2 regions of the Mesorhizobium sp. P160927 genome follow, and region 1 is predicted to be linked to the other one. Evidence: predicted binding sites of a transcription regulator. Region 1 holds the regulator's gene; the other holds the start of a gene.
The links. The regulator PhoB, encoded in region 1, activates phosphate uptake and scavenging genes when phosphate is short. The targets are predictions, from matches to a motif close to TGTCATNNANCTGTCAT.
Positions count from the first base shown of each region.

Region 1 (3,409 bases):
AACCCTGTCAACATCGATTATGACGGATTTTGAGGTGCCGGAAGCCTTTTTTCGAGCCTCGCAATAAATAAATGACAGCCCCAGCCGCTTCTGCCAGTATTCGACCTGTTGCCGAGGGTGTTCGAGGAGGCGTCAAGAACCGCGGCGACGGGGAGGGAAATCATGTCGGTCGGAATCCGCCACGACGATCTGCGCCGGCGCAATCGCGCAATGGTGATTGGGGCCGTGCGCCGGGGTGGCCAGCCCTCGCGCACCGAGATCGCCGCCACCACCGCCCTCAGCCACTCGACTATATCGGCCATATCAGCCGACCTGATCGGCGAAGGTATCCTGAGCGAAGGCAAGCCGAACGAGGCCGGCTCACTGAAACGCGGCCGGCCGCAGGTTGGCCTTGGCCTCAACCCCGAGGCCGCGGCGGTCATGACCGTGGTGCTGTCGCTGAATTTCCTCTCCGTCGCCGTCATCGACTACGCCGGCCAGGTGATATCGGAGGAGCAGCGCCGGCTGGACACGCTGACCATGTCGCGCGAGGCGCTGATCGGCGAATGCGTGGCCATCGTCCGGCGCCGCCTCGAGGATCCCGACCTCGACGTCGCCAGCATCGCCCGCATCGCGCTGGCGATCCAGGGCATCACCGACACCGAGGCGCGCGCCATGCTGTGGTCGCCGATCACGCCCCAGACGGACATTGCCTTCGCCGATATACTCGAAGCCGAATTCGGCATCCCCGCCACCATGGAGAACGACTGCAACATGATGGCGGTGGCGCTGCGCTGGCGCGACCCCGAGCGCTACCGCGACGACTTCATCGCCATCCTGCTCTCGCACGGCATCGGCATGGGCCTGGTGCTGAAGGGCGAGCTGTTCACAGGCACCCATTCCTCGGGCGGCGAGTTCGGCCACATGATCCATCGCCCGGGCGGCGCGCTCTGCCGCTGCGGGCGGCGCGGCTGCGTCGAGGCCTATGCCGGCAACTATGCCATCTGGCGCAATGCAGGACAGATGGGTGAGGACGCCAAACCGGTCGACGTCAGCGACGCCGACATGCGTGCATTGGCGGCCACGGCGCGCGAAAGAGACGGACCGGAACGCGAGGCCTATCGCAAGGCCGGGGAGGCGCTGGGCTATGGGCTTGGCAGCCTGTTCGCGCTGATCGATCCGGCGCCCGTTGCGATGGTCGGCGTCAGCGCCGCCGCCTTCGATCTGATCGAGCCGGCCTTGCGCGAGGCCATCGCCCAGACCGCCGGCGGCCAGCATTCGACGTCGATTTCCTTCGATACAGAGCCGAACGAATTGCCGCTGATCCGCGAGGGCTGCGCCATGCGCGCGCTCACCTTCGTCGACCAGGAGATCTTCGCGCCGGGCATGCAGGTGAGATCCGGCAAGAACGTGGCCTGATCTCAATCCTCGCGGATCGCGTAGCCTGCGCCACGGATGGTGCGTATCACATCGGGCATGCGGCCATTGTTTACCGCCTTGCGCAGGCGGCCGACATGCACATCCACGGTGCGCTCGTCGATGTAGATCGTCTCGCCCCAGACATTGTCGAGCAACTGGCTGCGCGAGAATACGCGGCCGGGATGGCGCATCATGAACTCGAGCAGGCGGAACTCGGTCGGTCCGAGCCGGATCTCGCTCTTCTTGCGATAGACCCGGTGCGATTCGCGGTCGAGCACGATGTCGCCGACCTTGAGCACGCTGGACAACACTTCCGGCTTGGCGCGGCGCAGCAGCGCCTTGACCCGGGCCATGAATTCCGGCGTCGAGAACGGTTTGACCAGATAGTCGTCGGCGCCGGTCGAGAGGCCGCGCACGCGGTCGCTCTCCTCGCCGCGCGCCGTCAGCATGATGATCGGCAACCGCTCCGTCTCGGGCCGCATACGCAGGCGCCGACAGAGTTCGATGCCGGAAACCGCCGGCACCATCCAGTCGAGCACCAGGAGGTCGGGCACGTTTTCCTGGAGGCGGATCTCGGCTTCGTCGCCGCGTGTCACCACCTCGACCTGGTAACCCTCGGACTCCAGATTGTAGCGGAGGAGCACGCCCAGCGGCTCCTCGTCCTCCACCACCATGATGCGTGGCGCGATCATCGATTGATCATCCCTGCCGTCAAGCCGCCGGCACCGACATCGCCGTCTCGTCCTGCTTCGGACGGTTGGCGGGCAGTTGCGTGCCGGTCAGCACATAATACGCATTCTCGGCAATGTTGGTCACATGGTCGCCGATGCGTTCGAGATTCTTGGCGCAGAACAAAAGATGCGTGCAAGCAGTGATGTTGCGGGGATCCTCCATCATGTAGGTCAGGAGTTCGCGGAAGACCGAAGTGTATTTGACATCGATGCGTTCGTCGTCATTCCTGAGCTTGGCGAGGGCGGCGGCATCGCCGGCCGCATATTCCTCGACCACGCCCTGCACCTGGATCAGCACCAGCTGCGCCATGGAGTCTATGGAATGCGACAGGTCGCGCGGCGTGGCGGTGAGGCCGACGGAGCCGACGCGCTTGGCGATGTTCTTGGCAAGGTCGCCGATGCGTTCGAGATCGCCCGCCATGCGGATCGAGCCGACCACATGACGCAGATCGTCGGCCATCGGCTGGCGCTTGGCGATCAGGGTGATGGCGCGATCATCGAGTTCGCGCTGGCGCGCGTCCATGATGGCGTCGTCGGAGACGACGCGCTGTGCCAGCGCGTTGTCGGAATTCAGCAGCGCCTTGGTGGCGCCGCCGACCATAATGCCGGCGAGATCGCCCATGTCGCTGATCAGCCTGCTGATCTGTCCGAGATCCTCGTCGAAGGCTGCGACTGTGTGTTCGGCCATGATCCTGGTCCTCGTATGCGTGAGATCAGCCGAAGCGGCCGGTGATATAATCCTGCGTGCGCTTCTCGCGAGGCGACGTGAAGATCTTCTCGGTCTTGTCGAATTCGACCAGCTCGCCCAGATACATGAAAGCCGTCTGCTTCGAGACGCGCGCGGCCTGCTGCATGTTGTGGGTGACGATGACGATTGTGTAGTCGGCTTGCAACTCGTCGATCAATTCCTCGATCTTCGCGGTCGACAATGGGTCGAGCGCCGACGCCGGCTCATCGAGCAGGATGACCTCCGGCTTCACCGCCACCGTGCGGGCGATGCAAAGCCGCTGCTGCTGGCCGCCGGACAGGCTGAGGCCGCTGGCATTGAGCTTGTCCTTGACCTCGTTCCAGAGCGCGGCGCGTTTCAACGCCTGCTCGACACGGCCGTCCATCTCGGCCTTGCCGATCTTCTCATAGAGCCGGACGCCGAAGGCGATGTTCTCATAGATCGACATCGGGAACGGCGTCGGCTTCTGGAACACCATGCCGATCTTGGTGCGCAACAGGTTGAGGTCCTGCGAGCGGTCGAGAACGTTCTGGCCGTCGAGCAGCACCTGACC
Region 1 covers NZ_JBYMDW010000001.1:246,300-249,708, forward strand. Annotated here, with positions in the region: gene AC3CB8_RS01215 (ROK family protein) at 163-1,398, shown strand; gene phoB (phosphate regulon transcriptional regulator PhoB) at 1,401-2,090, opposite strand; gene phoU (phosphate signaling complex protein PhoU) at 2,110-2,817, opposite strand; gene pstB (phosphate ABC transporter ATP-binding protein PstB) at 2,843-3,409, opposite strand, start outside.

Region 2 (3,409 bases), 5.7 Mb from region 1:
AATGAAGAGCTGAAGGACCGCGCGCTGCGGGTCGCGGCCGAGATGGAAAACCTGCGCCGCCGCACCGCGCGCGACGTGCATGACGCGCGCACTTATGCGGTGGCGAATTTCGCCCGCGACATGCTGTCGGTGTCGGACAATCTGCGCCGCGCCCTGGATGCCATTCCCGCCGAGGCCAAGGCATCGGGGGATGCCGGCTTCAAGGCGCTGATCGAAGGCGTCGACCTGACCGAGCGCGCCATGCTGTCGGCGCTGGAACGGCATGGGGTCAAGAAACTTGCTCCCGAGGGCGAGAAGTTCGATCCCAATTTCCACCAGGCAATGTTTGAAGTGCCCAATCCCGATGTCCCGGCCAACACCGTGGTCCAGGTCGTGCAGCCGGGCTATTCGATCGGCGAGCGGGTGCTTCGCCCGGCCATGGTCGGCGTCGCCAAGGGCGGTCCGAAAATTGCCGCCGACGCGCCGGTCGAACCAGGGCCGGTCAATGAGCAGGCCGAGAAAGATGCGTGATTAGTGGGGTTGCGAATAGAGAGTAGTGAGTAGCAAGGACCGGGACGAGTAGGCGCCTGCTTCGCCAATTGCCATTCACTACCGACTACTTCACTACTCACTCCATGAACCCGATCGCCCTCCTCGACTATGCCGGCGTTGCCGTCTTCGCGGCGACGGGGGCGTTGGCGGCGTCGCGCAAACAGCTCGACATTATCGGCTTCCTGTTCCTGGCCAGCGTCACCGGCATCGGCGGCGGCACGCTTCGTGACGTCATCCTCAATCTGCCGGTTTTCTGGGTCGCCAACTCGAGCTACGTTCTGATCTGCGCGGCGGTCGCGGTGCTGGTGTTCTTTGCCGCGCACCGTGTCGAATCCCGCTGGAAATGGCTGCTCTGGCTCGACGCCATCGGATTGGCCGCTTTTTCGGTGATGGGTGCGGCCAAGGGTCTGGCCATTACGGGTTCGCCGGTCGTCTCCGTCATCACCGGCGTGCTCACCGCCACGTCAGGCGGCATCCTGCGCGATCTGCTGGCCGGCGAGCCCTCGGTACTGCTGAGGCCGGAAATCTATGTTACGGCCGCTCTGGCAGGCGCTGCCATCTTCACGGCTGGCGACGTCACAGGATTGCCGCCGATTTTTTCAGAGCTGGCCGGCTTCGCCGCGGCGTTCGCCGTTCGCGGCGGCGCGCTCCGTTTCGGCTGGACCTTTCCAGCCTACAAGAGCCGGCCCGGCCGGCGGCCGGAAGACATTCCATGAAAAGAAGCTATTCGCGTCACGCGGCGAAGCGCTGCGCTTCCCCGCCATAGTAGTTGACGTAGCGGGCACCGATCTCCTTGACCGGCATCACGACGAAAATGTCGACCGTGGAGAATTCGCGGTCGATGACGCAACCATCGCCGATGCGAGCGCCGACCCGCAGATAGCCCTTGACCAGAGGCGGCATCGCCGCGATCGCGGCCTTGGTGTTGACCGCCTCGATCGGCATCAGATCCATGGAGCAATAGCGCCCGGACACAGCGCGCACGTCCCAGGCCGAGTTGGTGCGGCAGTGATGGGCAAGATAGGTGAGCGCCTCCGCATGCGCGGCCGGCACGGTGCCATGGAACGAGGCGCAGCCGGTCATCACCCCGATCTGGTAGTGATTGATGTAGGCCCAGATGCCTTGCCATAGCGCTTCGATGGTGCGCTTCGAACGGTATTCCGGCAAGACGCAGGAACGGCCGAGTTCAAGGAACCGCTGGCTGGGATGGCGGGCGATGAGCTTGGTCAGCTCGAATTCGCCTTCGGAATAGAAGCCCCCGGCGGTTGCCGCGATTTCTTGCCGCAGCAAGCGATAGGTACCGACGATGCGGCGGTGCTCAGGGCCGGACAGCGTGGTGTCGAGGACGAGCAGATGGTCGCAGAGCGGGTCGAAACGGTCGGCGTCGCGGCGGTCCTGCGCCTGGAACAGATCCTTCCTGGCGCCAAGCTCGTCATAGAATACACGGTAACGCACTTCCTGCGCGGCCGCGATCTCGGCCTCGTTGCGGGCGAGCCGCACTTCGAGATTGCCGATACGGCCGAGCGCCGCACCCTTTATGACGGAATCGACATTACGTCCGGCGAGCAAGGCGCTGCTGGCGTTCGGCCGAGTGTCACATTCCGGCATAACTGTATGCACGAGTGATTCTCCTTCGAGCCATCCCTCTTGGCACGGGGATACGGTGTAGGTGCAACAGGATTGTGACAGTACCGTGATACGGCGTTGCGGGCAATACTTCGTCGGCTGGCGAAAACGGTCAACCGGCTACGTTGCGTCACAGGACCCCACGGCGCGTCGCGTTCGCGGGGCGCCGAGAATGGGCTGCTTTTCGGCGGCATTGACCAGCCACGCACCCGGAAAAGCGGGCTCAGGCGGCGACCTGGCCCTCGACGGCGCTGACCAGTGCATCGGGGTCGAGCGGCTTGGTGACGAAGCCGCTGGCACCGTGGGCGAGCACCGCATGGCGGGTTTTTTCCTGGCTGTCGGCCGACAGCACCATAATCGGCACCGGCGGCACGGAGGCCTCCTCTTCATGGCGGCGGATCGCGGCAATGGCGTCCAGTCCGTCCATGACCGGCATGTGGAGATCCATCAGCACCACGTCGAAGCGGTGCTTGTTGCCGGCACCGGTGACCGCCTCGACGGCGGCCTTGCCGTTGCCGACCACCTTGACGCGATGCCCGGCCTTCAACAGCGTCGCGCGGGCCAACATGGCATTGATGTCGTTGTCCTCGGCGATCAGCACGGACAGGCCGTGCTGGCGTTCGCCTGAGGCACGAAGCGCCGGCGCGCGGCGTTTTTCCGGCTGCGGCTGGGCCAGGACCGGTGCGTGGCTGCTCAAAAGGACACGCAAAAGTGTTCCTCCGCGCACCGGCCGGGCAAGGAAAGTCGCGTAGCCGCTGGCACGAAACTCGCCCAGCATGCCGCGGTCGGTGGGTGCGATCAGCGTGACGGCTTCGCAATCAGAAAACCCATGCTGGCGAAGCCGCTTGAGCAGCCTTCCGTCACTCTCTTCCATGGCCGCGTCGACCAGAAGCACGTCGCAGCCGTCGGCGAAGGATGCGGCCTGAGCCACGGTGGTGGCGATACCGGCCGCGCCGCCATTGGAGCGGATGGTGCGGGCGATGGCGTCGGCCTCGACGGTGTTCTTGGACACGATCACGGCGCGTCGCCCGGCAAGCGCGTTCAACCGGCCCTGCGGCGGCTCGGTGGCTGACGTGGCGGGAATCTCGAAGACGAATTCCGATCCCTGGCCAAGCCGGCTGGAAACCGAAATCGTGCCGCCCATTGCGGCCACCAAGCGCTTGGAGATGGCAAGTCCCAGTCCAGCACCGCCATGCGTGCGCGTCGAGGTGCCGTCGGCCTGTTCGAACTCCTCGAAGATGCGCTCCATGTC
Region 2 covers NZ_JBYMDW010000001.1:5,964,759-5,968,167, reverse strand. Annotated here, with positions in the region: gene grpE (nucleotide exchange factor GrpE) at 1-510, shown strand, start outside; gene AC3CB8_RS29225 (trimeric intracellular cation channel family protein) at 615-1,247, shown strand; gene olsB (l-ornithine N(alpha)-acyltransferase) at 1,264-2,139, opposite strand; gene AC3CB8_RS29215 (hybrid sensor histidine kinase/response regulator) at 2,381-3,409, opposite strand, start outside.
Region 2: the regulator PhoB is predicted to act here: its motif matches at 2,203-2,219, upstream of olsB (l-ornithine N(alpha)-acyltransferase).